DNA from 3 places in the Allobosea sp. LjRoot90 genome. Region 1 is predicted to be linked to each of the others. Evidence: predicted binding sites of a transcription regulator. Region 1 holds the regulator's gene; each other region holds the start of a gene.
The links. The regulator LexA, encoded in region 1, represses DNA repair genes until DNA is damaged. The targets are predictions, from matches to a motif close to TGTTCNNNNTGTGTTCNG.

Region 1 (5,199 bases):
GTGAGGCGAGGGCAGGTTGCTATGCGGGCCTCGGCCGGGGCTGACATCCGGCGCCGCCGCTGTAACATGGCTTGCCAGCCGCCGTTAAGAGCCTCCTGTGGGGACAGGCACACCATTCGCGCGGTGGCGATGGGGGGACGGATGCTCTCCTACGGGCCAGAAGAGCGCCGTAGCAGGGGACGTGTCGGCGTGCTGGCTCTGCCGGCGCGCCTGCGACGCGTCGGTGGCCTGTCATGGCCAACAGCCTTGCCGCTCCCCGAATGGGGTCGTCGGTTTCGCCAAGCCCTCGAAACCGAGGTCGAACGGCGACGTCTCTTCAACTGGCTTCCGGTCTGCATGGGCGCCGGCGTGCTGCTCTACTTCCTGGCCGATCGCGAGCCGGGCCTGGCCGCGCCCCTGGCCGGGCTGGCGCTGTGTGCGCTCGCCGGTTGGCTGACGCGCCGCCGGCGCGCCGTCATGGCGGTCTGCATCGCGGCTGCGGCCGTCTTCGCCGGCTTCGCAGCGGCAGCCTGGCGCACTGCCGGCATCGCCGCACCTGCGCTCGCCCGCAATCATGTCGGCAAGCTCACCGGCTTCGTCGAGGCGCTGGAGCAACGCGACAAGGGCGTACGGATCGTCGTGCAAGTCACGGACCTGCCGGGCATCGAGCTTGGACAGAGGCCGCGACGGGTGCGCGTCACCACGCCGGTGACCACGTTGAAGCCGGGCGACCATATCAGCGCGACGGCGCGCCTGTTGCCGCCGCCGGGACCGGCACGCCCTGGCGGCTACGATTTCGCCCGCGACGCCTTCTTCCAAGGCATCGGCGCCGTCGGCAGCATCGCCGGCAAGATCACGCTCGCGCCGGCGCCGATCGAGATGCCGCGCCGGCTCGCTTTGGCGGTCGCGATCGACCAGGCTCGCAACGCGCTGACCGAGCGCATTGCGACGAGCGGGGGCGGACAGGCGGGGGCGATGGCGGCGGCGCTCGTCACCGGCAAGCGTGGGCTGATCAGCGAAGCAACCAACAACGACCTGCGCGCCGCCGGCATCTACCACATCGTCTCGATCTCCGGCCTGCACATGGTGCTCGCCGCCGGCACGATCTTCTGGCTGGCGCGGGCGCTGCTCGCGCTGTCGCAGACGGCGGCGCTCTACTGGCCGGTGAAGAAGCTTGCGGCGCTCGCAGCCATGCTCGGCGCCACCGGTTATTGCATTTTCTCCGGCGCCGAGGTCGCGACCGTGCGCTCGCTGATCATGACGCTGGTGATGCTGGGGGCGATCCTGGTCGACCGGCCGGCGCTCTCCATGCGCAATCTCGCACTCGCCGCGATCATCGTGCTGTTGCGCGAGCCCGAGGCCGTGCTCGGCCCGAGCTTCCAGATGTCGTTCGGGGCGGTCGCGGCTTTGATCGCCTTTGCCGAACGCTGGCAGGAACGCCCGCCCGACGCCGCAGCCGCATCATGGCCCTGGCCGCTGCGCCCGCTCTGGCTCTCAGCCGTCGGTATCGTGACCACGACCATGGTCGCGACCGCGGCAACGGCGCCCTATGGCGTCTACCATTTCCAGACCTTCAACCCGTTCGGACTGCTCGGCAATGCGCTAGCGCTGCCCTTCGTCTCGCTGATCGTGATGCCGGCCGCCGTCTTCGGCGTGCTCGCCTATCCGTTCGGGCTCGACTGGCCGGCCTGGGCGCTGATGGGCTGGGCTTCCGGTCTCGTGCTGAAGCTGGCTCACTGGGTCGCCGGTATCGACCGCTCGACCGTCGTGCTGCCCGCCTTCGGTTCGCTCGCCCTAATGTGCTTCTCGTTGTCCTTGCTCTGGCTGACGCTGTGGACGACGGCGCTGCGCTTCCTCGCCGCGCTGCCGCTGGTCGGTGGGCTGGCGCTGGCTTCGCATCCGTCGCGACCGGACATCCTGATCGAGCGCGACGGCTCGGGCGTGCTGGTGCGTGGACGAGAAGGGAAGATGGTGCTCGCCGGCAAGCCGAGCCGCTTCGTGCTGACGCAATGGCTGCATGCCGACGGCGATTCGCGTTCGCCCGACGATGCGGCCCTGCGCGAGGGCGCCGCCTGCGATGTCCGTGGCTGCATCATCCGCCTGCCGGATGGCCGCAGCGTCGCCTATACGCGCGACCGCATCGCCCTGGTCGAGGACTGCCAGCGCGCCGATCTCGTGGTGACGTCGCTTTATTGGAGCGCGCCTTGCGCTGCCCGGTTGATCGACCGCAGCGCACTCATCCGCGATGGCGCGACCGCCTATCATGCGGCCCGCGGCGGCTGGCGCGCCTATACGGCCGATGAGGCGGCGCGCCTGCGTCCGTGGACGCGTGCACGGCCGGAAACGCGGCCGGCGCCTGACCCCGCTCCTGCACCGACACCCGCGGCTGCGGAGCCGGCACAGGATGCGGAGATGCTTCAGTAACGTCGCATCAGGTTGACGAGACGGCCCTGGATCTTGACCCGGTCGGGCCCGAGAACGCGCGTCTCATAGGCGGGATTGGCGGCTTCGAGCGCGATCGAGGAGCCGCGCTTGCGCAGCCGCTTCAGCGTCGCTTCCTCGTCGTCGATCAGGGCGACGATGATGTCGCCGGTATTGGCGCTGTCTTGCTTGCGGATCACGACAGTGTCGCCGTCGAGGATGCCGGCCTCGATCATCGAATCGCCGCGAACCTCGAGCGCGTAATGCTCGCCGCTGCCAAGCATGTCGGCGGGCATGGACACGCTATGACTGCGGTCTTGGATCGCCGAGATCGGCGTGCCGGCGGCGATTCGGCCCATGACGGGGATGGAAACGGTGGCGCGCCCGTTCTCCTCGGCGCCTGCGGGGCGCGGCTTCGCCAAGGTGGCTGCCGGCGCTGGCGGGGTCTGGCCGAGTCCACCCTGGACGATAGAGGGGCTGAAGCGGCCGCGCTGCGCCTGCTGACCGCCGATGCCGTCCGGCATCTTGATGACTTCGAGCGCCCGCGCCCGGTTCGGAAGCCGGCGAATGAAGCCGCGTTCCTCAAGCGCCATGATCAGTCGGTGGATGCCGGATTTCGAGCGCAGATCGAGCGCGTCCTTCATTTCGTCGAAGGAGGGCGGTACGCCGGATTCGCGTAGGCGCTCATGGATGAAGCGAAGCAGTTCGAACTGTTTGCGTGTCAGCATGGTCGCGCCGCTCGCCTCTCGGGCTAGAATCGAAACAAAGCACGAACACCATAGCTGTTCGCTTTGTGTTCCGCAAGGCGCGCCTTGTCGTTACGCGAGGCCGTCAGCGCAGCCGGATGATGCGGCAGGGATCGCCCGCCTTGGCGGCCTCGGCGAAGACCGGGCGGATCACCAGCGCCTCGGCGCGCGACAAGTTCGCCAGCATCGATGAATCCTGCTTGGCGAAGGGCCGCACGCGACGCTTGCCATCGACGATTTCGAGGGTGGCGCGCAGATAATCCTGGCGCTCGTCATTGGCAGGTAGATCGATGACAAGGATGGCGGGCTCGCTGCGGTCGCGTTCGGGATCATCGATGCCGAGCAGAGCTTCGACCAGCGGGATGGCAAAGAGATGCCCGCAGACGATCGAGGAAACGGGATTGCCCGGCAGGCCGAGCGCGACCATGGCGTCGAGGCGACCCATCATCATAGGTTTGCCTGGGCGCATCGCGATCTTCCAGAAGCCGAGCTCCATGCCTTGCGCCTTCAGCGCGGCCTGGACGAGATCATGCTCGCCGACCGAGGCGCCGCCGAGCGTGATCAGGACGTCGGCTCCAGCCTCGCGCGCCGCCTCGATCTTGCCAGCGAGATCGGGGTGGTTGTCGCGGGCGATACCGAGGTCGAGCGCCGTGCCGCCGGCCTGCTCGACCAAAGCGGCGAGTGAAAAGCTGTTGGAGGCGACGATCTGGTCGGGGCCGACCGGCTCGCCCGGCAGGACGAGCTCGTCGCCGGTCGCGAGGATCGCGACCAAGGGCTTGCGGCGGACGGCGAGCGTCGGATGGCCCGCTGCCGCGGCGAGGCCAAGTGCAGCGCTGTCGAGCCGGCGGCCAGCTTTCAGCAAGACTTCGCCGGCCCTGAAGTCGAGCCCCGCCAGGCGCACGAACTGGCCGAGATCTGTAGGTTTGACGACCCGGATGACCGGACTGCCGACGTCTTCGGCATGCTCCTGAATGAGGATCGTGTCAGCGCCCTCGGGCAACGGTGCTCCCGTAAAGATCCGCACCGTCTCACCGAGGGAAATTCTCCCAGAGAAGCCGCGGCCAGCAGCGGACTCGCCAATGACGCGAAGCTGTGCGCCCCGCGCCAAGTCTTGGGCGCGCACGGCATAGCCGTCCATGGCCGAATTGGCGAAAGGGGGCTGGGTCCGCAGCGCGGCGACATCTTCTGCCAACACGCGGCCAGCACATTGCGCCAGCGGCAGTGTCTCGGCAGGCGTCGGGCCGGGTACGCTGTCGAGCAGCGCCCTGAGCGCGACGGGAACGGGAGTGAGGCTCATGCCGATTGCCCTGCGAGCTCATAGGTTCCGGACTTGCCGCCGGATTTATGCACGAGCTTGATGCCTTCGATATGCATGGCGCGGTCGACCGCCTTCACCATGTCGTAGACGGTGAGGCAGGCGACGCTGACGGCGGTGAGCGCCTCCATCTCGACGCCGGTCTTGCCGGTGAGCTTGACCTCGGCGCGAACGCGCACGCCAGGCAGCGCCTCGTCGATCGCAAGATCCACCGCGATCTTGGTCAGCAGCAGCGGGTGGCAGAGCGGGATCAGCTCATGGGCGCGTTTGGCCGCCATGATGCCGGCGAGGCGGGCGGTGCCGAGCACGTCGCCCTTCTTGGCTTCGCCGTCACGGACAATCGCCAGCGTCTCAGGCTGCATCACCACATGGCCTTCGGCGACCGCGATGCGGACGGTCTCGGCCTTGTCGCCGACATCGACCATATGGGCCGCGCCCTTCTGGTCGAGATGAGTGAGCCGGCTCACGCCGCCGCCTCGGTGGTCTTGCCAGTCAGCAGCTGTCGCGTTGCAGCCGCGACGTCCGCCTGGCGCATCAGGCTTTCGCCGACCAGGAAGGTGTTGACGCCGCAGGCCTGCAGGCGGGCGATGTCGGCATGGCTGAAGATGCCGCTCTCGCCGACGAGCAGGCGGTCCTTCGGCACGCGCGGCGCCAACCGCTCGGTGACGGCGAGATTGAGCTCGAAGCTGCGCAGGTCGCGATTGTTGATGCCGACCAGCCTGGTGTCGAGCTTCAATG
Region 2 (5,199 bases), on a different contig from region 1:
CGCGCTGACCCTGCTCGGGACGCCGACCGCCCTGATGGCGATGCGGCCGCCAGATCTCGATCAGCTCCGGCTCGGCCGGTGCAGCCGCCTCGACAGTTGCAGCAGGTTCGGCCGCCGCGGTCTCGGCTTCCGCTTGAGGGGCGGTCTCCGTCGCCGGCTCGTCGCCCGGAAGCGCCAGCGTCGACATCGCATCGGCCGGCACTAGCTCGACCGGGTTGACCGACTCTTCCTCGACTGAAGCCGCTGCAGCGACGTCCGCATCTGTCAGGACCGGAACATCAGGCGTTTCGCCCGCCGGCGCGGCATTGTCGGCGCTTTCAGCGACGACAGCCTCCGCCTCGACAGCGGGAGCCTCATTGAGCGCCTCGGCCTCCTCGGCCACAGCTTCCGCCGGCGCCGGCGCTTCGGTTGGCGCAGGCTGCGGCGCGACGGCGAGCGCCGCGGTGATCGCAGGGCCGGGCCGCTTCTGCGAGACATAGCCGAGCGAGCGCAGGATCGAGGCGAAATCTTCGCCGGCGCAGCCAACGAGCGATGTCATCGCCCCGGTGGCAACGAAGCCATCCTGGTCGGCGGCACCCGCCGGCGGTTGGCCGAGCGTCATACCCGGGCGATAGGCGATCGCGGGGCGGATCAGGTCGGCGAGCCGCTCCAGGATGTCGACGCGCACCGCACGCTCGCCACAGACGCGATAGCCGGCGGCGCGGTAGAGCCCCTTGGGTACGTCCTTGTTGGCTGGGAACGAGGTCCGTCCCGACGAGGCGAGATGGGAGATGTCGTCGAGCCCGGCCGTCTCGGGATTGCCGTGCTTCAGCGTCCAGAGCTGAGCCGCGAGCGCGCGCGGCGCCGGCTTCAGCAGCGCCGGGACATAGAGGTGGAAGGCGCCGAAGCGGATGCCGAGCTGGCGCAGCGCCGCCCGGCCTTCCTGGTCGAGCGTCTTCATCTCCTCGGCGACCTTGGCGCGCTCGAGCACGCCGAGCGCCTCGGCCGTCTGATAGGCGATGCCGCGGGCAATGCCGGCAGCGCTTTCGGCATTCTCCAGGATCTGGAGCGGGCCGAGTAGCTTGGTGATGTGATGCTTCAGCCAGGCCGCCAGCCGGGCCTCGATCTGCTCACGGGCCTGCGCCGGCAGATGGTCGTCGACCATCAGGCGCAGGCGCGGCTCCAGCACCTTCTCGCCGGCGGTCAGGCGCGCCACCGGCTCGCCGATCCAGCGCACCAGCCCGTCATGCGACAGCACGAAGGCATCGTCGCCAGCCAGCACGACGCGCGAGGCGCGTGCCTCGAGCTCGCCAGCCAGCGCCTTCAGCGCCGCAGCGTTCAGCGCCTTCGCTTCCGGCCCACCCGCTTTGGGGTCGGCCGTGAAACGGAAGCCTTGCAGCAATCCGACATGCTGTCCCTCGACCAGGACATCGCCGGTCGCGGTGACTTCGGCCTCCAACATTGCATTCTCCCGCAGGCGACGCATCAACACGCTCGTACGCCGATCGACGAATCGGCTGGCAAGCCGTTCGTGCAAAGCGTCCGACAGCCTGTCCTCTACAAGACGCGCCACCCCCTGCCAATGCTCTGGATCGGACAACCAGTCCGGCCGGTTGGCAACATAGGTCCAGGTCCGGACCTGGGAGATGCGGGCTGAGAGCGTATCGATCTCGCCATCGACGCGGTCGAGCGCGGCCAATTGACCGGCATACCAGTCCGGATCGAGCCGGCCGTGGCGCATCAAACGCAGATACAACGTCGTCGCCAATTCGGCGTGCTGCATCGGCGCAATCTTGCGATAATCCGGCAGGCCGCAGACTTCCCAGAGCCGTGTCACCGCCGGCTTGCCCTGGGCCAGTCGCGCGACGTCCTGATCGCGCGCCAGGATCTCCAGCGTCGTCATGTCCTCGGCAATCAGGGCGCGGGTCAGCCCTTGCTCCTGCGGCTGGATGTTGAGGCTGTCGATCAGGCCGGCGATCGAACGCAAATCGAGATCGGAATTGCGCCATTGCACTTGCCGAACCGATTCGAAGCGATGGTCCTCGATCGCCTCGACCAGCTCCTGCTCGAAGGGCGGCGAGCGCCCGGTCGTACCAAAGGTACCGTCGCGCAGATGCCGGCCGGCCCGGCCTGCGACCTGGCCGAACTCGGCCGGATTGAGCTTGCGATAATGATGGCCGTCGAACTTGCTGTCGCCGGCGAAGGCGATGTGGTCGACATCGAGGTTGAGCCCCATGCCGATCGCGTCGGTGGCGACGAGATAATCGACATCGCCCGATTGGTAGATCTCGACCTGGGCGTTTCGCGTACGCGGGGATAGCGCGCCAAGCACCACCGCCGCGCCGCCCTTCTGCCGGCGGATCAGCTCGGCGATGGCATAGACCTCCTCGGCCGAGAAGGCGACGATCGCCGAGCGCCGCGGCAGGCGGGTGATCTTGCGGTCGCCGGCGAAGGAGAGCTTCGACAGGCGCGGGCGAGAGACCACGTTGACGCCGGGGATGAGCTGCTCGACCAGCGGCCTCATCGTGCCGGCACCGATCAGCATCGTCTCCTCGCGCCCGCGATGATTGAGCAGCCGGTCGGCGAAAACATGCCCGCGGTCGAGATCGGCGGCGAGCTGGATTTCGTCGATGGCGACGAAATCGACCGCGAGGTCACGTGGCATCGCCTCGACCGTGCAGACCCAGAACCTCGGCCGCTCCGGCTTGATCTTTTCCTCGCCGGTGATCAGCGCGACCGCCTGCGGCCCGACCTTGTCGACCACGCGCTGATAGACCTCGCGCGCCAGCAGGCGCAGCGGCAGGCCGATCATCCCAGTCGGATGCGCGACCATCCGCTCGATGGCGAGATGGGTCTTACCGGTATTGGTCGGGCCGAGCACCGCCGTGACACCGCGGGAGCGGAGCGAAGGCGGAAGGGAACGAGGTTGGATCAAGACGCTGGAGCTTTCCTGCAGTCTGGGCAGCCGCGAGCCCTATCGAGTCGGGCGGCGTAAAAGCAACCCGATCCGTGAACAGAACGAGTCCGGAACGAAGCGGGGGCGAATCGCTGACTCTCACAGAATCAGGTTTCGTTCACGGCGAGATATTGCGGCAAGCGATTCAAAAACCACAAGATTTTGAATCGTCTTCATTGTCCATCCTTCGCCGACTTGCGCGCGCGAGGGCCGCTTTCGCCTATGTAGGCCGTCTTGTCGGCGGAACGAGGGGCAAGGCGACGATTGCTGCAGGCAGGCGTTCCGGTCAGTCTCCAAAGACCTCGCTCAGGACCTGCGCCGCCTCGTCCGGCGCCTCGACATGGACGAAGTGGCCGGCGCTCTCGCAGAAGGTCACCTCCACATCGTCGAAATAATGCGACAGGAAGGCGGACCATTCGGACTTCAGGATCGGGTCGTGCCGGCCCCAATGCACCCGGGTGCGCTGATGGATCGGCACGGATGGCGCCGGATGGCCGTCGATCGCGGCGATCCGCGCCGCGTTCTGGCTGCGATACCAGTCGAAGCCACCGCGCAGATTGCCCGGCTTCATGAAGTTCTCGACCCAAAGGTCGAAGACCGGCGCGAAGGCGTCCTTGCGATGGCACCAATGCGTCAGGAAGTGCCCGAGATAGAGCGCGCAGGCCTCGCGGCTCGAACCGATCAACTGCTCGGCCAGCGGCAATTGCTGGAAGGACTGGTACCAGATCTCGTTGACATGGCCGTCGCGGACCCAGGCCGAGCCGACGCTCGGCGTCGGGCAGTTGAAGAACAAGAGCTTCTCGACCCGCTGCGGATGACGCCGCGCCAGCCCCTGCGCGACATAGGCGCCGACATCATGGCCGACGACGCCGACCCGGCCGAGGCCGAGCGCCTCCAGCAGCGCCGCCATGTCGTCGGCATGGCTGTTGGCGCCGACATCGCTGCGCGGCCCGGAAGATTTGCCGCTATCGCCGAAGCCGCGCAGATCGGGCGCAATCAGCCGGAACTCGCCATGCAGCCGGTTCATCAGCGGCAGCCAGCTCATCCAGAATTCCGGCCAGCCATGCAGCAGCAGTACCGCCGGCCCATCGCCAACCTCGGCGACATGCAGGACGGTGTCACGCACGACGACCTGGCGATGCCTGAGGCCGGGCGGCAAGGCAAAATCGCTGGACATGGCGGCTCCGGAGGCGAATCGCCGCAAAGGCTACCCCCTCGCCCGGACCTCCCGCAATTCGTCGGATGGCGGAGGCCCCATGCAGTGCGAGTCGGGCAGCGGCTGAGACGCAGGCGGGGATAGCCGCCGATCTTATCCCCGGTAGTTCCAGCGGCCTCAGAATGGCGCGCTCCACAGCAAGGAGCACGCCATGCCGGACCTGCCGCATCGTTCAGCCAGTGATAGCGCGCGCTGGCGCGAGATCGTCCTTCTGCGCCGCAAACTCGGTTCGCTGAAGGCGCAGACGCGGCTGCTTCGGCACGAACTCGCCCACAAGTACAATCCCGACCAGCCACGCGTGCCCGCCGGCAGTGCAGGTGGTGGGCAATGGACCAGCGGCGGAGGCGGCGGCGATCCAACGCTGACGGGCACCGACTGGCTGGGCGATCTCGGCAATGCCCTGTCGACCGCGCTGAGCTTCAGTGACGTCGTCGCCGACACCAGCGGCGATGAGAGCTGGGCCTTCTTTCAGGATGCGACGCGCCCCGACGGCTCGCTTGCCGAGCGCGCCGTCGTCAACCGCGACGGCTCGACCATCCAGTCCGAATTCGCCGCGCCCGGCCGCCAGAGCGACTGGGACGAGCGCCATACCGTCACTGTGCCCGAAGGCGGCAAGACCACCTTCGAAACCTCCGATCGCACCCAGACGATCCGGAATGGCGGCCCGGACGGCGAAGTCGTTTCGCGCTCGACCTGGACCGAGCGCGGGCCGGAGCGGGAGGCGACGGTGCAGCAGGCGTTTGCTCAGGAGGGAGTTCGCACTGCCGTCGGCGCTGCGGGCACCATCCTATTCGGTTGGCTTTCATCCGGCGACGACATCGACGGTCAGCGAACCGTCATGGGCTTCGTGCCGCGCGAGTATCAACCGAGCAAGCCTGGGCAGTTGGATCTCGCCTTCGTTGGGAAGCCGGGAGAGGAGGAGGTCAAGGATGCCTGCAAAAAACTCGAAACTGTTCAAGAACTGACCGATCGCGCTGCCCGTGCCGCAGGCGACGTAAGGCAGTTTTCATCCCTCGCAACCTACGGCACCGACGTTCACGTTCGCTTC
Region 3 (5,199 bases), on a different contig from region 1:
CAAGCTGCGCGAGGGCGCAGGCGAGATCGACCTCGTCGCGGTCGAGGGCGTGTGACCATGGCGAAAGGCTACTGGATCGCTCGCCTCGACGTACAGAACGAGTCGGAATACGCGACCTACCGCTCGCTCAACGCCATCGCCTTTGCCAAATATGGCGGCAAGTTCCTCGTCCGCGGCGGCGAGTACAAGCTCGCCCGCGGCGAGGGTCGCAAGCACAACGTCGTCATCGAGTTCAAGGACATCGAGACGGCGCGCGCCTGCTACGAATCGCCGGAATACCAGGCGGCCGTGCAGCACCTCGCCAAGGTCGGCGCGGTCGATCTCGTCATCATCGGCGGCTATGACGGGGCGCAGCCGGGCGATTGAGATCGCTCGGCCCTCAGCTTTCGAACAGGTTGCGATAGCGGCTCGGCTGCGAGCGCAGATACTGCTTCGGCGCCTTGATGCTGGCGCCGAGATGGGCGGCGGCATGCCAGGGCCAGCGCGGCTCGTAGAGAATGCCGCGGGCCAGCGCGACCATGTCGGCATCGCCGCCGGCGACCACCGCCTCGGCATGCTCGTAGTCGGTGATCAGGCCGACGGCGATGGTCGGCACGCCGGTCGCCGCCTTGACCGCCCGGGCCAGCGGCACCTGATAGCCCGGCGAAAGCGCGATCTTCTGCGCGGCTGAGACGCCGCCGCTGGAGACATGCACGAAGCTGGTGCCACGCACCTTCAGCGCTTCGCAGAAGGCGACGGTCTGCGCGATGTCCCAGCCGCCCTCGACCCAGTCGGTGCCGGAAACGCGCACGCCGACCGGGATCGCAGCCGGAACCGCCTCGCGCACCGCGTCGAAGACTTCGAGCGGGAAGCGCATGCGGTTCTCCAGAGAGCCGCCATAGGCATCGTCGCGCTGGTTCGACAGCGGCGACAGGAACTGGTGCAGCAGATAGCCATGGGCACAATGCAGCTCGATCGCCTGCAGGCCGAGCCGCACCGCCCGGCGCGCCGTTGCGACGAAGGCCTCGCGGACCCGCTTCAGCCCGGCTGCGTCGAGCGGCAGCGGCGGCCGGTCCGTGGCCTGCATCGGCAGGGCCGAGGGGGCGAATGTCTGCCAGCCGCGATCCTCGAGCGGGCGCTGCCCGCCACCGGTCCAGGGTGAATGGACCGAGGCCTTGCGGCCGGCATGGCCGAGCTGGATGCCGATCGGCATGTCTGAATGGCGGCGGAGCGCTTCAAGCACGCGCGCCAGCGCCGCTTCGTTCGCATCGCTCCACAAACCGAGATCGTCCGGGCTGATCCGCCCGTCCGCCTCGACAGCGGTCGCCTCGATGATCAGGAGCCCGGCACCCGACAGAGCAAGGTTCCCGAGATGGATCAGGTGCCAATCCGTGGCCGAGCCTTCTTCAGCCGAATACTGGCACATCGGCGCGATCACGATCCGGTTCGCCAGATGAAGGCCGCCGAGATCGAAGGGTTGGAAGAGCTGGCTGGACATGGACGTCTCCGGACAGGCGGGTTCGGGCGCATGATGGCGGTTCAGGGCGAGATCAGCCAGATCGCCAGGGGGAAGGTGAGTGCGGCGGCGGCGGTCGAGATCACGATCGCAGCCGCGATCGGGCGGCTGCCGGTGTCGAAGCGCTCGGAAATGACGAAGACATTGGCTGCGATCGGCAGTGCCGCATAGAGCACGCCGGCCTGGACCCAGAACGGATCGAGCTTCAGGACCAGCGCCAGCACCACCCAGGTCAGCAAGGGGTGCAGGACGAGCTTGCCGACGACGAGCGGCAGGACGCCGCGCAGGGGCAGCCTGCCCTGGCCGCTCCACTGGAAGGCGGCGATGCCGAGGGCGAAGACGCCGACTGGGGCCGCCGACGCGCCGAGGAAGAGCAGGAAACGGTCGACCGGCTCCGGTAGCGCGACGCCGCTCAGCGACAGCGCGATCCCGGCCAGGATCGAGAGCATGAACGGGTTGACGATCGTGCCGCGAACGAGCTTGAGCGCGATCGAAAACGGCGAGCCCTGACCGCGCCCGGCCTCGATCAGTCCGATCGAGAGCGGCACGATCAGGGCCGTGTCGCAGATCAGGCCGATCGCGATGGGCGCCGCGGCGCTGTCGCCGAGGAAGGCGAGCATCAGCGGTATGCCGAGGAAGGCGAAATTGCCGCCGACCAGCGCCTGAGCCCGCGATACGGTGTTGGGGAAAGGCAGGCCGAGCAGGCGCCGCTGCAACAGGATGGCGAGGGCGAGTACCCCGACCCCGATCAGCGCGAGCGCGGCGAAGAAGACGCCGTTCCACAATTCCGCGATCGGCTGGCGCGACATTACCCGCAGCACCATCGCCGGCGTCGCCACCATGAAGGCGAAGGTGTTGAACACCCTGACGGTATCGGCTGCGAACAGGCCGCGCCAGGCGGTGAAGGCGCCGAGCCCTATCACCGCGAAGAAGGGCGTGCTGGTGGCAAGGAATTGCAGCATGGGCGGACCGGTCGCCCGCGCAGCGGGCCTGTGACATCGCGCTAGCAGATTTTGACGGCTATCGCGGCTGCCACAGACGCATGGGGCCTGCGCTTGGGCGGCGTTAGTGCCGCTCGGCCTCCACTGCGGCAGTCTTCGAGCTGCTGCCGCGCCGGGCCTTCAGGATCGGCTCGACGATGACATGCATGCCGACGAGGCAGAGCCCGCCGACGATGAGCCCGAACACCGCGGAGGCCGCCGCGGTGGCCAGCCATTCGAGCAAGCCCGTGAGCGCTGGCCAGGCCTGCCCGGCCGCGACGGCGACGCCATGGATGGCATGCTCGATCCCGGCGAGCCCGTAGCCGGCGAGGCCGTGGATGATGATGCCGCCGCCGACCCAGAGCATCGCCGCCGTGCCGACCGCGCTCAGCACCTTGAGGAAGGGCGGCATGCCGGTGACGAGGCCACGACCGAGGAGCCGGATCGGGAGAAGGCCGCTGCGTGCCAGCGCGACGCCGGCATCGTCCGCCTTCACGATCAGGGCAACGACGCCATAGACCAGCACGGTCATGCCGAGGCCGACCACGGCCAGCACCAGCGCCTGCATCCAGAAGGAGGAGGCGGTGACGCCGGCGAGCGTGATCGCCATGATTTCGGCCGAGAGGATGAAATCGGTCTTGATCGCGCCGGCGATCTTCTGCTCCTCGAGCTGCTTTGCGTCGAGGATGTCGGTGCCGCCCTCGCCGGCGGCCTCGTCATGATGGGCATGCGGCACGGCGAGTTCGTAGACCTTCTCGAAGCCCTCGAAGCAGAGATAGGCGCCGCCCGCCATCAAGAGCGGCGTGATCGCCCAGGGCGCGACGAGGCTGAGCACCAGCGCTGCCGGCAAGAGGAAGAGCAGCTTGTTCTTCAGTGAGCCGAGCGCGATCTTCCCGATGATCGGCAATTCGCGCTCCGCCGCGAAGCCGACGGCGTAGCGCGGTGTCACCGCCGCGTCGTCGATGACGATGCCGGCCGCCTTGGCACCGGCCTTGGTCGCCTGTGCGGCTGCGTCGTCGAGCGCGGCCGCAGCGACTTTGGCCAAGGCTGCGACGTCGTCGAGAAGGGCGAACAGTCCCGAGCTCATGGCGGTCTCCAGGCGAGGCCGCAGGGTGGGCGGCGCGCAGCTGATAAGCGATCAGATTTGCCCTGATATGACAGCAGCGAGGCGCTCGCAGGCAAGCGGGAGCGGATGCGGACTTGACTCCGGCACGGTTTGGAGTCGCTTTATGCTTGGAACAAAAAGTGAACATATACTCCGATGGCTGACGCTTCCACCCGTTCCCTGGCTGCCCTGCGGCAGAGCCTCGCTCTGGCGGGGCTGGCGCGCGAGCTCGCGCCGGTGGAGCACGTCGCCTTCGGGGCGCCCTCGCTGGACGAGCCGCTGGGAGGCGGCATCGCACGCGCCGCCCTGCATGAGGTCTATGCCTCGGGCGCGGCCGATCTTCCCGCCGCCACGGGCTTCGCCGCGGCCCTGGCGCTGCGCGCCGCCGGATCGCGACCTTTGCTCTGGGTCCGGCAGGATTTCCTCGACGCCGAGGCCGGGCGCCTGCATCCGCCGGGCCTGGCCGAGCTCGGGCTCGATCCGTCGCAGATCCTGCTGGTCAGGGTCAGGGACGGCGAGGGAGCGTTGCGGGCCGGCGCGGAAGCGGCGCGCTGCGCCGCGCTCGGGGCGACGCTGATCGAGCCGTGGGGCGCGCCGCGCCAATTCGACCTGACCGCCAGCCGCCGCCTCGCGCTGGCGGCGGAGGCCTCCGGCGTCCTGACCCTGCTGTTGCGGGTAGCAGCGCAGCCGGAGCCCAGCGCCGCCAGCACGCGCTGGCAGGTGCGCGCTTTGCCGTCGCGGGCGCGGGAGGCGCAGGCGCCGGGCGATCCCGCCTTCGGATTACGGCTGCTGCGTCATCGCGGCGGCCTTGGTGAGCGTGAGTGGCGTGTGGAGTGGAACCGTGACGAACGATGTTTCCGGGACAGGATTGGGGACGAGGGAGGCAACAGGGATGCAGCGCCGCTATCTCGCCCTCTGGTTTCCCTATCTGGCGAGCGAGCGCCTGCGCCGGCGGGCCTCCGCCGGGCCGGATGAGCGCCCGCTCGTCCTGGTCGAGAAGGATCGCGGTGCGTTGCGCCTCGCCGATTGCGACAAACAGGCGGTCAAGCTCGGCCTGACGCGCGGGCTGACGTTGGCCGACGCCCGCGCCCGCATCCCGGAGCTGGCGGTGGTCGAGGCGGATCCGGCCGCCGACCAGCGCTTGATCGAATGGCTCGCCGCGCTCTGCGATCGCTTCACCCCGCTCGTCGCGCTCGATCCGCCGCATGGGCTCGTGCTCGACATCACCGGCTGCGCCCATCTCTTCGGCGGCGAGGTGGCCCTGCGCCAGCGGCTCGGCCTCGGCATGCGCCGGCTCGGCCTGAGCCTGCTCGCCAGTATCGCCGGGACACCGGAGGCGGCCCGCGCCCTCTGCCGTTTCGGCGACTGCGCCGTCTCCCGTCCGGGCGAGGATGAGCGACGGACACTGCCGCTGCCGGTCGCGGCGCTGGAGGCTTCGCCAGAGACGGTGATCGCCCTGTCGCGCGCCGGGCTGAAGACGCTGGGCGATCTCGCCGGCCGGCCCTCGCATACGCTCGCCGCCCGCTTCGGCGAGACACTCGTTACAAGGCTGCGCCGCATCCTCGGCCATGAGGACGCCCGCATCACGCCTTTGCGGACGCCGCCCGATTGCGTGGTCG

Region 2: ACSQ3M_RS17160 (helicase-related protein) is a predicted target of LexA. The motif match lies at 2,994-3,011, and genes of this name have one in related genera.
Region 3: ACSQ3M_RS09325 (ImuA family protein) is a predicted target of LexA. The motif match lies at 3,710-3,727, and genes of this name have one in related genera.

Annotation. Positions count from the first base shown of each region.
Region 1 covers NZ_CAXUTF020000001.1:726,662-731,860, forward strand. The annotation lists gene ACSQ3M_RS03500 (ComEC/Rec2 family competence protein) at 142-2,403, shown strand; gene lexA (transcriptional repressor LexA) at 2,397-3,128, opposite strand; gene ACSQ3M_RS03510 (molybdopterin molybdotransferase MoeA) at 3,232-4,443, opposite strand; gene moaC (cyclic pyranopterin monophosphate synthase MoaC) at 4,440-4,928, opposite strand; gene trpC (indole-3-glycerol phosphate synthase TrpC) at 4,925-5,199, opposite strand, start outside.
Region 2 covers NZ_CAXUTF020000004.1:364,922-370,120, reverse strand. The annotation lists gene ACSQ3M_RS17160 (helicase-related protein) at 1-2,911, opposite strand, end outside; gene ACSQ3M_RS17155 (alpha/beta fold hydrolase) at 3,222-4,112, opposite strand; gene ACSQ3M_RS17150 (hypothetical protein) at 4,303-5,199, shown strand, end outside.
Region 3 covers NZ_CAXUTF020000002.1:554,708-559,906, reverse strand. The annotation lists gene ACSQ3M_RS09350 (DUF1330 domain-containing protein) at 1-55, shown strand, start outside; gene ACSQ3M_RS09345 (DUF1330 domain-containing protein) at 58-366, shown strand; gene ACSQ3M_RS09340 (NADH:flavin oxidoreductase/NADH oxidase) at 380-1,477, opposite strand; gene ACSQ3M_RS09335 (AEC family transporter) at 1,519-2,457, opposite strand; gene ACSQ3M_RS09330 (DUF808 domain-containing protein) at 2,561-3,562, opposite strand; gene ACSQ3M_RS09325 (ImuA family protein) at 3,737-4,555, shown strand; gene ACSQ3M_RS09320 (Y-family DNA polymerase) at 4,473-5,199, shown strand, end outside.